Regions from separate parts of the Candidatus Pantoea multigeneris genome, predicted to be linked through region 1. Evidence: predicted binding sites of a transcription regulator. Region 1 holds the regulator's gene; each other region holds the start of a gene.
The links. The regulator CRP, encoded in region 1, controls carbon source genes, mostly activating them, when cyclic AMP is high. The targets are predictions, from matches to a motif close to ATGTGANNNNNNTCACAT.

Region 1 (4,254 bases):
CAGAATCACGACGTTGCCGGGCAGGTGGATTTACTGGTGGGAGTCGTCCCTATCGTTAACCTGGAGTGGATTCAAAAGCTGATCCGCGATACCAGCGAGCGCGGCCACTCGCGTGAAGCCGTGATGGAGTCCGTGGTGCGTTCGATGGAAGACTACATTAACTTCATCACCCCACAGTTCTCGCGCACGCACATTAACTTCCAGCGCGTGCCCACTGTCGATACCTCAAACCCGTTTGCGGCGCGAGAAATCCCCTCACTGGATGAAAGTTTTGTCGTGATTCATTTCCGCGATCTGGAAGATATTGATTTCCCCTATCTGCTGGCGATGATTCAGGGCTCGTTTATCTCGCACATTAATACGTTGGTCGTACCGGGCGGCAAAATGGGGCTGGCAATGGAGCTGATCATGACGCCGCTGGTGCAGCGTCTGATGCAAGGTCGAGGTGTGGCTTAAGCCGCAATCACTTCATAGCTGTGGGTTATTTCTACGCCTTTGCCGAGCATAATCGCCACTGAGCAGTACTTCTCGGCAGAGAGATCCACCGCCCGCGCTACCGCTTTATCACTGAGATCTTTACCGGTGACGATAAAGTGCAGATTAATATGGATGAAAATACGCGGTGCTTCTTCACGGCGTTCTGAGGTCAGCTTCACTTCGCAATTGCTCACGTCATGACGCCCTTTCTGCAGAATGGAAACCACGTCGATGGCGCTACATCCGCCTGCGGACATCAGTACCAGTTCCATTGGGCTTGGCGCTTTATCGCCGGAATTCCCGTCCATAATAATCTGATGGCCTGAAGAAGACTCACCGAGAAAGGTCAGCCCCTCTACCCACTTTACTCTTGCCTGCATGTTACTTACTCCAGAGGTCGATTTGCCGCCAGAGTACGCCTCTCCCTGACAAACAGCAATCGCCTCCGAACCCAGACCCACCTCGTTGCAGCTGAAGCGAGACAACACAAGACAGTCGGCAAAAGCTGTGCTACAAACAGAGATGAAAATATTTTTCGTCACATAAAGGCGAAAACGGGGCGATGCTTATATTTCCCCGACATAATTTCCCATACTGGAAAACGGTTGATGATTTCAACGCCTGTCAGGGCTACCCTCCCTGTATTTTGGGCACGATTACAATAGAGGATGATCGCGAATGGTTCTCGGCAAACCGCAAACAGACCCTACACTCGAATGGTTCCTGTCCCATTGCCATATTCACAAATACCCATCCAAAAGCACCCTGATTCATCAGGGCGAAAAGGCGGAAACGCTTTACTACATCGTTAAAGGTTCTGTCGCCGTTCTTATCAAGGACGAAGAAGGGAAAGAGATGATCCTCTCTTATCTCAACCAGGGCGACTTTATCGGTGAGCTTGGCCTGTTTGAAGAAGGTCAGGAGCGTAGTGCCTGGGTTCGGGCGAAAACAGCCTGTGAAGTCGCTGAAATTTCTTACAAGAAATTCCGTCAGTTAATTCAGGTAAATCCAGATATTTTAATGCGCCTCTCTTCTCAGATGGCGCGTCGCCTGCAGGTGACTTCAGAGAAAGTCGGTAACCTTGCTTTCCTTGATGTGACCGGGCGTATTGCTCAGACGCTACTCAACCTGGCGAAACAACCCGATGCAATGACCCACCCAGACGGCATGCAAATTAAAATTACCCGTCAGGAAATCGGGCAAATTGTTGGCTGCTCGCGTGAAACGGTCGGGCGCATTCTGAAAATGTTGGAAGATCAGAATTTGATCTCCGCGCACGGCAAAACGATCGTCGTTTACGGCACCCGCTAATATTTTCTGATTTACGGCGCGAGGCTCTCCTCGCGCCGTCATTATTTATGATGAGCTGATGTGGCGTCGAATCATCTATCACCCCGAAGTTAACTATGCCCTGCGCCAGACGTTAGTGCTGTGCTTACCTGTGGCCCTGGGTTGGCTATTTGGCGATCTGCAAAAAGGCCTGCTTTTCTCGCTCGTGCCTGCCTGTTGTAACATCGCTGGCCTCGATACCCCGCATAAACGCTTCTTTAAACGTCTGATCGTCGGCGGTAGCCTGTTTGCCAGCGCCAGCCTGCTGATGCAATTTTTGCTGCTGAAGAATGTGCCATTACCTGCCATTCTGTTTGCACTTCCGTTGCTACTCGGCGTCTTAGGGGAGATCAGCCCACTGCATGCCCGACTGCTTCCCGGCACACTGATTGCGGCTATTTTTACCCTCAGCCTGATTGGCCGCCTGCCGATCTGGGTTCCTCCGCTGCTCTACATTGGCGGAACGTTATGGTACGGCTTGTTTAACTGGCTCTGGTTCTGGCTATGGAAAGAGCAGCCGCTGCGCGAGTCCCTCAGCCTGCTGTACCGCGAACTGGCAGACTACTGCGATGCTAAATATACCCTGCTGACCCAGCTCACCGATCCGGAAAAGGCGCTGCCACCGCTGTTGGCTCGCCAGCAAAAAGCCGTTGATTTGATGAATACCTGCTATCAGCAGATGCACATGCTGGCCGCCAGTCGCAACAACAGCCACCAACGTCTGAAACGGGCGTTCCAGGTCGCGCTGGATTTACAGGAACATATCTCCGTCAGCCTGCATCAGCCCGAAGAGGTGCAGAAACTGGTCGAACAGAGCCACGCTGAAGCGGTTATCCGCTGGAATGCGAAAACCATCTCTGCCCGCTTGCGCCTGCTGGCCGATGACATCCTTTACCATCAGCTACCAGACCGCTTTAACATGGATAAGCAGCTGGGTGCGCTGGAAAAGATCGCCCGTCAACATCCGGGGAATCCGGTGGGAAGCTTTTGCCTCTATCACTTCAACCGGATTGCCCGGGTACTGCGCACCCAAAAACCACTCTATTCCCGAGACCTGATGGCAGACCGCCAGCGCCGTCTGCCACTGCTCCCTGCGCTGCGTAGCTACTTGTCGTGGCGCTCCTCAGCGCTGCGCACCGCCGGGCGCTTTGCCGTGATGCTGATGTTTGGTGCCAGTCTGGGGTTACTGTTCAACGCACCCAAACCTTACTGGATTCTGATGACCATCATGTTCGTCAGCCAGAATGGCTATAAAGCCACACAGGTCAGGATTCAACACCGGGCTGCGGGTACGTTTGCCGGTCTGGTGATTGCCGCCGCCAGCCTTCACTTTGCGGTTGCGGAGTCGCTGGTGCTGCTGACCATGCTGGTGATTACCTTTGTCAGCTACCTGTTCACCCGCAAGTTTTACGGCTGGTCGATGATTGGCTTTACGGTAACAGCGGTGTATTCGCTGCAACTGCTGGCGCTCAACGGCGCACAGTTTTTACTCCCGCGCCTGCTGGATACGCTGGCCGGTTGCCTGATTGCATTCGCTGGCATGATTTGGCTGTGGCCACAGTGGCAAAGCGGCCTGCTGCGGCAAAATGCGCATGACGCGCTGGAAGCAGATCAGGAAGCCCTGAGGATGCTGCTGGGACCGGAACAGAGCGCGGAAAAACTGGCTTATCAACGGGTCAAAGTTAACCAGGCACACAACTCCATGTTTAACTCGCTTAATCAGGCGATGCAGGAGCCGGGCTTCAATGCGCAGTACCTCAAAGACATGCGTCTGTGGGTAACGCACAGCCAGTTCATCGTTGAGCATATCAACGCCATGACCATTCTGGCGCGTGAACACACCATGCTGCCACCCGCCATGGCCGAACGTTATCTACAGTCTTGCGAAATTGCCTTGCAGCGCTGCCAGCAGCGACTGGAGTATGACGGCCCAGGACAGCAAAACAACGTCATGAGCGAAGCAGAAAACATTAATGAAGGGGCAATGACGGTGCTCGAGCTGCACGTGAAGCGCATCATCGGCCATCTCAATGTGATGCATACCATCTCATCACTGGCCTGGAGCCAACGGCCGCATCACGGCCACTGGCTGCTGCCGCTGCTGCGTAAACGTCAGGATAATCAGCAATAAAAATGCCAGCACAAGGCTGGCATTGCTAACGCGGTAAACGCGGAATCAGGCAAACAACACTTTCTCGATGGCACGGGCGAAACGTGCCATGCCTTCTTTGATGTCTGCGCTCTCAATCACCAGCGAAGGCGCAAAGCGGATCACATCGGTGCTTGCCGTCAGGATCATCACCCCTTCTGCGGCTGCGGCATTGAGAATATCGCGCGCGCGGCTGGCATATTCTGGTTTCAGCACCGCACCAATCAGTAACCCTTTACCGCGAATGCCGTTAAACACGTGCAGTTTGCTGTCGATCTCATTCAGGGCAGCAACAAACT
Region 2 (4,254 bases), on a different contig from region 1:
CACGCGATCTTTAGCTTCCACGGTGCCGTGTGGCACAGCAATGGATTCGCCGAGATAGGTTGGTGTCAGCATTTCACGTTGCAGCATGGCATCAACGTATTCTGGCTCAACGTAGCCTCCTTTCACCAACTGCTCACCGGCAAAGCGGATCGCCTGCTCTTTGTTATCCGCATGCAGATTCAGGAACACGTTGCTGACGCCGAGTTTGAAGAGCTGAGACTGGCCGTCATCGTAGCTGTCTGCCAGAGTGTGCTCGACTTTCTCGCGATGGCCTTCGCTGCGATTAGCCTGCACCAGACGGTCGGTCAGATTGGTATACAGCGCGCTATCAAGGAAGTTATTCAGTGAGATGTGCTGTGCCTGCGGAGCCTGACGAATAGCGCGTTCCGTTAAATCACGGTGGGTAATCACCAGATCAACATCGCCCGGCAGCGCATTAATCGCGCTGTTGGTGACGGAAACGTTAGTCAGACCCGCATCCTGAACTTTTTTACGCAGTACGCCAGCACCCATGGCGCTTGAGCCCATACCGGCATCACAGGCCACGATAATTTTACGCACGTGAGTCAGATCAACACTGTTGGCATCCGCCACCACGGTGCTGCCTGCGCTGCTCTGGCCTTTAGACTGTGCTTTCATCTCTTGCATACGACGGGTCGCCGCTTCGATGTCGTCATCTTCTTTGACTTTGCTGGTTTTCAGCAGGACAGAAGAGACGATAAAGGAGACGGCAAAGGCGGCAATAATCGCTGCGATGTTTGCGACGTAGGTGCCTTTAGGTGTCATCGCCAGCACGGCCAGGATAGAACCTGGTGAAGCGGGAGAAACCAGACCGCCGTTCAGCAGGGTCAGGGTAAACACGCCGGTCATCCCGCCTAAAATTACCGCCAGCAGCAGGCGCGGAGCCATCAGCACGTAAGGGAAGTAGATCTCGTGGATACCGCCAAGGAAGTGAATGATTGCCGCACCGCCCGCAGACTGTTTCGCGCTACCGCGACCAAACAGCATATAGGCTACCAGTACACCCATACCTGGGCCTGGGTTCGCTTCAATCAGGAAGAAGATCGATTTGCCTGCTTCACTGGCCTGCTGAATGCCCAGCGGTGAGAAGATACCGTGGTTGATGGCATTGTTCAGGAACAGGATTTTTGCTGGCTCAACGAAGATGGAGGTCAGCGGCAGCAGGTTGTGCTGCACCATGATGTTTACGCCGGTCGACAGAATATGCGACAGCCCTTCCACCAGTGGCCCAATGGCTTTGAAAGACAACAGCGCCAGCAGCATACCGATGATGCCTGCGGAGAAGTTGTTTACCAGCATTTCGAAGCCGCTTTTGATTTTGCCATCAACGGCACGGTCAAATGCGCGAATCGCCCAGCCACCCAGCGGGCCTGCGATCATCGCACCGAGGAACATCGGCATATCCGCACCGACGATAACCCCCATCGTGGTGATAGCACCCACCACACCACCGCGATCGCCACCCACTAAGCGACCGCCGGTAAAGCCGATCAACAGAGGTAACAGATAGGTGATCATCGGGTTAACTAGCTTAGCTAGCGTGGCATTTGGGATCCAACCGGTTGGAATGAACAGCGCAGTGATGATACCCCAGGCGATAAACGCACCGATGTTAGGCATCACCATATTACTCAGGAAACGACCAAAGCTTTGAACTTTGACCTTAGCTGATGAGGACATAAATCCACCCCTTCTCTTCTCGAGACGCGCTGCAAACCAGGAGAGCGCGTTTGTTTTTGTTTAGGCGTTACGGCGGGGAGCCGTCGCTATTACTGTATGCACGCGGACTCTATCACGCGAATATGACGCTGCGTAGCGGTGCACTTTAGTGTGATCTGGATCACTTTAACCCCCCGGGGTGGAGGCCATTTTGCGTGATCGGGATCACACATAAACGCGATAAGTGCGGCGATGTGGGTTTTTTCTGTACAAATAAGAGGTGTTTTTGTGATTTGTGTCACTTTTATGTGGCGGGTGTTTGTTTCATTAATGTGATCTGAATCACAAACAATTTTTGGTCAAAAATGCCGCAGATCACACTTTGGTCACGTGTGGGTGCGTTGGTGAATCGGCGGGGTGGTAACTAATAGCAGGAGAGCGGTTAAACCCAGTTATTGGCTTAACCGCTATTCAGTTATTGCGCGCTCTGCACCGTGCGCTGAGCCTGCACTAATGCGGGGGCATCGGTGGCAATCTGGCTCATCAGTGCGTTGTACTGCGTAGCAGGATCCTGGCTGGAGAACTGCACGCCACCATTATTGAAGCTGACGTGGGTTCCTTGTGCCTGGAGCAGATCGCCTGCCTGAACCGCAGACTGGCTGAGGCTCTGCAACTGGGTCAATTGCGGCGTCAGCTGGTTTGATGGCAGCGTGACAACCTGGTCATACGCTTTATCAAACACGCTTTTTAGGTCGTCCGGCTGTTTCAGGGTCGCTTTCGCGCTATCGGCCTGTAATTTAGCGCTCTCAACCTGCTGTGTGACCACCGTTAACGCGCCGCTCGCCTGGCGCAGAGAATCACGGCGGGTCAGGTAATCCTGTGGCACATGAATGGCGGCCAGCTCATCGACCACCGGGCGAATACCCTGATCAACCGCTTTGCTCGCCTGCTGTGAGAAACCATAAATGATGGCGTAATCGCTGACGTAGGGGCCAAAGCTCTGTTTTTGGCTTTCACTCAGTGAAGGCAGGTGCTCGCCGCTCCGCATGGCGGTGTTTTGCAGGAAGTCGATAAATGCTTTACGTTGATCGCCCTGTTTGTCGCCACAGCCCGTGAGCTGCACAACCATAAGCGCGGTGACGAGCAGCAAACCTGCGCGTTTCCCGATGCGGGTTAGTCCGATAGCCATGTCTGCAACTCCTGTCAGTAAAATGGCGAAAAATCTGCTGGGATAAGAACAGTCTTAAAGGATAGAACAAAGGCCTGAGTCGGCACAATGGCGGTGAGGGGTAACTGGCGCAGTTGCTGCATGTTAGTGCGTTTTTGCACAAAAACAGCGCAGTGGAGTGGCCCTTAAGCTGCGTTAGGCCATGCAGGCCTGCTGGGTGAAAATGGTGCGTTTATTGCTTCACTCTCCGGTGATGGCCTGGCAGGTGGAACGGCGTTGTAGCAATTTATGCTATATCAGCTTTGGCTATGAAAGCGTAGCGGTAGGAAGAATATCCAGACGCAATAAAGCGTTAGCGGCTTTGCAATGTAAATGAAAAGTAAAGCTGAAATAATCTCCCTGTTTTGCCCGGCAAAAGTTGCTTTCTTTATCCATAATTACTTCCCAGGCCAACATACATGGGTGCCGCTGTTTCGGGTGGTACGGGCAGGCTGTGTCCCGTAGGGGTTTTACACTAAAAATTATAAACCCTTGCGGGATGCAGCCTGCGGTCCTGGTCTTTGGATCTCCTTGCAGATTCTTATCTTCCTACTTTCGCGTGATTCATAGTGAGTTTTAAGGAGTTCTCTATGGAAGTAAAAGATCCTGTTTTTGAATTACTGAGTAGCCTTGAACAGATTGTTTTAACGCGTGACAGCCTGAAGCCTGCGGTGCAGGTATCAACCCCATCACTTCCTGAGCCGCAGCGCTTACGTGAACTGACCGGGATGCAGGTGGATGAATTTGCCCGAGTCATGGGCGTAAGTGTCTCTTCAGTAAAAAGCTGGGAAGCACGTCGTACCCGTCCTTCTGCTACGGCTCAGAAATTGATGAAGCTGTTACATGCAAACCCGTATTTGGGACGTCAGCTGTTAGATTGAAAAGTATCAAAGAGAGATGAAATGACCCGCCGCTGGCGGGTTTTTTTATGCCTTATTTTTCCAGCCAGTGGCCTTACCCGACGCATCCCAGATTTTTTTTTCACCCATCAGTCCATGCTTAGCAACCTTTATTCTGCAAAGCCTGCATCTATGAAAAGCACTGACATGTTGAGGGGCGTCACCTGGCTACTTCTCACACTGCTTAGCAGTGCCAGTCTTAGTGGTTGGTTTCTGCTACAGCAATATGAAGAAAAATCAGCTGATTTCCGTATCCTCTACCGCGATATCACGGTGAAACTCTCGCAGCATGACGCGATCATGCCACTGCTTTCGACCCAACAAAATATGGCTGAAGTAACACATATGCTGCCGCAGATTGTGCAGTGGAGACACGACTCTGCATTGACACCTCGCATGCCAGTGATTCCCGAGGGTGAGGGACAATACTGGTTGAGTCATGGCGGTTTATCGTTGCTGATTGACCTA
Region 3 (4,254 bases), on a different contig from region 1:
CGAGCTGTATCACTTTATCGGTAAAGACATCGTCTATTTCCACAGCCTGTTCTGGCCAGCCATGCTGGAAGGCAGTAACTTCCGTAAGCCGAACAACCTGTTTGTGCACGGTTATGTGACGGTAAATGGCGCGAAAATGTCTAAATCGCGCGGAACCTTCATCAAAGCCAGCACCTGGTTGCAGCATCTGGATGCCGACAGCCTGCGTTACTACTATGCAGCGAAACTCTCTTCACGCATTGATGATATCGACCTGAATTTGGAAGATTTCGTGCAGCGCGTTAACGCCGATATCGTTAACAAAGTGGTCAATCTGGCTTCGCGTAATGCGGGCTTTATCAGCAAACGCTTTGACGGCAAACTGGCCGCAGAACTGGCGGACCCAGCGCTGTATCAGACCTTCATCGATGCTTCAGAGCGCATTGGTGAAGCCTGGGCCAGCCGTGAATATAACCGCGCCATCCGCGAAATCATGGCGCTGGCGGATATCGCCAACCGCTATGTGGATGAGCAGGCACCGTGGGTGGTGGCGAAGCAGGAAGGCCGTGATGCTGATTTGCAAGCTATCTGCTCAATGGGCATCAACCTGTTCCGCGTTCTGATGACCTGGCTGAAGCCCGTGATGCCATCACTGACAGCACGTGCCGAAGCCTTCCTCAACACGGAACTGAGCTGGGATGCGATTGCACAGCCACTGCTTGATCATCAGGTTGCACCGTTTAAAGCCCTGTATGGCCGTATCGAAATGACCAAAGTGACCGCGCTGATTGATGCTTCTAAAGAAGAAGCTGCCGCAGCGAACGCCCCGGCAGCAACCGGCCCACTGGCAGATGCACCGATTGGCGAAGCGATCACCATTGATGATTTTGCCAAGGTTGATATGCGCGTTGCGCTGATCGAAAAGGCTGAGCTGGTTGAAGGTTCTGACAAACTGCTACGCCTTGAGCTGGATCTGGGCGGAGAGAAGCGTCAAATCTTCTCTGGTATCCGTGCGGCATATCCAGATCCCTCAGTGCTGGTGGGCAAAATGACCATTATTGTTGCCAACCTGGCACCGCGTAAGATGCGCTTTGGCATCTCGGAAGGCATGGTGCTTTCAGCCGGCCCTGGCGGTAAGGATCTGTTCGTCCTCTCGGTAGACAGCGGCGCACAGCCGGGTATGCCAGTGAAGTAATTTATCAGGCTCCCTCCGCACGAGGGAGCCTCATTCTCCCCCTCGCTTTCCCGTCTTAATACTGACACCTCCGCCTGCTTCAGATAACCTGTTCAAATAGCGACGTTTCATACGATCCTCTGGAGCCAACATGCTGAACCTACTCGCCACCTCTGGGCGTTTGCTGCGTGCTTTTATCATTCTTTATCTGTGTCTGTGGGCGGGTAATGGCATTGCTACCCTCCTGCCGTTTGCGCTGCCTGGCAGTATTATCGGCATGCTGATCCTGTTCGCTTTGCTGACCAGCCAACTGGTGAACATTGAGTGGGTCAAACCTGGCGGGCACCTGCTGATGCGCAATATGCTGCTGCTGTTTATTCCGATTAGCGTCGGCATCATGGTGTGGTGGCAGGTGCTGCTGGCGCAGTTTGGCCCGCTGATGGTGTCCTGTTTTGTCAGTACGTTTCTGGTGCTGCTTACCGTGGGCTACTGTAGCGAAAAAATAAACCGGGTGAAGACACCAACGGAGCAGGATGATGCATGATTTTTGGTGGTCACTGCCGCTCAGCGTGGCGGTCTATTGGCTGGCACGCACGCTGGCGTCGCGCTTTAAAAGCCCGCTGGTCAACCCGTTACTGATTGCCATGGCGATCATCATTCCACTGCTACTGCTCTTACGGCTCCCCTACAACCGCTATTTTGCCGGGAGTGAAATCCTTAATCAGCTGCTGCAACCAGCGGTGGTGGCGCTGGCCATTCCGCTGTATGAGCAGATCCATCAAATTCGCGCTCGCTGGAAATTGATAATCACAGTCTGTGCCATCGGCAGTGTGACTGCGATGGTCTCCGGCACCGCCATCGCACTGTGGCTGGGCGCTTCGCAGGAAATTGCCGCCACGGTGATGCCTAAATCGGTGACCACGCCGATTGCTATGGCCGTGTCGGCAACCCTGGGCGGCATCCCCGCTATCAGTGCGATTTGCGTCTTAATCGCCGGTACGCTAGGCGCGGTGTTTGCGCATATGTTGTTTAATTTGCTGGGCATTCGGAGCAAAGCCGCACGCGGGCTAGCCATGGGCAATGCGTCCCACGCGCTGGGTACGGCACGCGCTGTGGAAATGGATTATCAGGAAGGTGCTTTTAGCTCCCTGGCACTGGTGATTTGCGGCATTATCACTTCGCTACTGGCCCCCTTGCTCTTCCCGTTGCTGATGCGCTGGATCGGCTGAAAGTTTGCGAGACATCTCGCAAAGATGAAACAAGCGCAACTTGTTGCATTGTCAGTCTGATATAGATCACATATAACAGCGAGGCGGCCACTTGCCGCAGTGATTGATAACGAGGTTGATATGCACCCACGATTTTCCGAAGCCTTGGCTTCTCTGCCCGCCACACTCCAGGCCGCCGTGCAACCGGTGATTGCCGCCCCTGATTTCGCGGGGTTCTTAACCCCAGAACAGGTGGCACAGTTACAGCAGCAAAGTGGGCTGGATGAGCATCATTTGGCACTGGCGCTGTTACCGCTTGCGGCTGCATGCGCACTGGAAGCAGTTTCGCACTTTTCCGTTGGGGCGATTGCACACGGCAAAAGCGGGCACTGGTATTTCGGTGCCAATATGGAATTTCGCGGCGTGGCCTTGCAACAAACCGTGCATGCTGAGCAAAGCGCCATTACCCATGCCTGGGTGCGAGGTGAGCAGGGATTGCAGAGTATCACCGTCAATTACACGCCGTGCGGCCACTGTCGCCAGTTTATGAATGAGTTGAACAGTGGCCTTGAGTTATCCATTCGCCTGCCAGAGCGGGCGCAGAGTAAGCTGGCGGACTATCTGCCGAATGCCTTTGGCCCACGCGATCTGGCCGTCACCACTTTCTTGCTGGATGCGTGCAACCATGGTTATCTCCTGAACGGAGAAGCGCTGGATCAGGCAGCGATTGCCGCGGCTAACCGTAGCCATGCGCCTTACAGCCACGCTCACAGCGGGGTTGCGCTACTGACAAAAGGTGGCCGACAGTTTAGCGGCTCCTACGCAGAAAATGCCGCTTTCAACCCCTCACTGCCGCCATTACAGGCCGCGCTGATCGCCCTGAACCTTAGTGGTGAGAGCATCGATGACCTGCAACAGGCGGTATTAGCGGAATCATCAGACGCGATAATCAGCCAGTGGGCCGATTTTTCTGCCACGCTGCACGCGCTGGGCTGTGACAACATTGCCCGCGTCGCGCTGCAAAAGCCCTGACGCTGAAGCCGGTTGCGCCGGGATTTATGACCTTTTATTAACAAGTGCTGTACTTCTGGCGCAAATTTACTAGGATCTGACGCCAGCATTCTGAAACAGCACAACAATAAAAATTCAACACCGCAACCGGAGCATCACTTAATGGAACTCGAGTACGAAAGTAAGCGACCTTTATACATTCCCTACGCCGGACCGATTTTGCTGGAATTTCCCCTGCTGAACAAAGGCAGTGCGTTCTCAGTGGAAGAACGTAACGAGTTTAATCTGAATGGCCTGCTACCCGAAGCAGTAGAAACCATTGAAGAACAGGCACAGCGCGCATGGCGTCAGTTCCAGGACTTCAAGACCAATATCGATAAGCACATCTATCTGCGCAATATCCAGGATACCAACGAAACCCTGTTCTATCGCCTGCTCGATAACCATCTCGCTGAAATGATGCCCATCATCTATACCCCGACCGTGGGTGCAGCTTGTGAACAGTTCTCCGAAATTTATCGTCGTGCGCGCGGCGTTTTCATCTCTTATCCTAACCGTGCGCACATCGAAGATATGCTGCAAAACGCCACCAAGCAGAACGTAAAAGTCATTGTCGTGACTGACGGTGAGCGCATTCTTGGTCTGGGCGACCTCGGCATTGGCGGCATGGGCATTCCAATTGGTAAGCTCTCCCTGTATACCGCCTGTGGCGGCATCAGCCCGGCCTATACCTTACCTGTGGTACTGGATGTGGGTACTAACAACCAGCAACTGCTGAACGACCCGCTGTATATGGGCTGGCGTAGCCCGCGTATTACAGGCGAAGAGTATGATGCCTTCGTCAACGATTTCATTCAGGCAGTAAAACGTCGCTGGCCAAAA

Region 2: F3J40_RS22910 (PTS mannitol transporter subunit IICBA) is a predicted target of CRP. The motif match lies at 1,850-1,867, and genes of this name have one in related genera.
Region 3: cdd (cytidine deaminase) is a predicted target of CRP. The motif match lies at 2,437-2,454, and genes of this name have one in related genera.

What each region holds. Positions count from the first base shown of each region.
Region 1 is NZ_VWXF01000013.1:24,122-28,375, forward strand. Features, by position in the region: gene F3J40_RS21750 (phosphoribulokinase) at 1-456, shown strand, start outside; gene F3J40_RS21755 (OsmC family protein) at 453-857, opposite strand; gene crp (cAMP-activated global transcriptional regulator CRP) at 1,156-1,788, shown strand; gene F3J40_RS21765 (YccS/YhfK family putative transporter) at 1,847-3,937, shown strand; gene argD (bifunctional acetylornithine/succinyldiaminopimelate transaminase) at 3,983-4,254, opposite strand, start outside.
Region 2 is NZ_VWXF01000015.1:22,236-26,489, reverse strand. Features, by position in the region: gene F3J40_RS22910 (PTS mannitol transporter subunit IICBA) at 1-1,701, opposite strand, end outside; gene F3J40_RS22905 (DUF3053 domain-containing protein) at 2,156-2,869, opposite strand; gene F3J40_RS22900 (HTH-type transcriptional regulator) at 3,478-3,768, shown strand; gene F3J40_RS22895 (sensor histidine kinase) at 3,919-4,254, shown strand, end outside.
Region 3 is NZ_VWXF01000006.1:25,347-29,600, forward strand. Features, by position in the region: gene metG (methionine--tRNA ligase) at 1-1,174, shown strand, start outside; gene F3J40_RS14675 (CidA/LrgA family protein) at 1,305-1,697, shown strand; gene F3J40_RS14680 (CidB/LrgB family autolysis modulator) at 1,690-2,382, shown strand; gene cdd (cytidine deaminase) at 2,503-3,393, shown strand; gene F3J40_RS14690 (NAD-dependent malic enzyme) at 3,535-4,254, shown strand, end outside.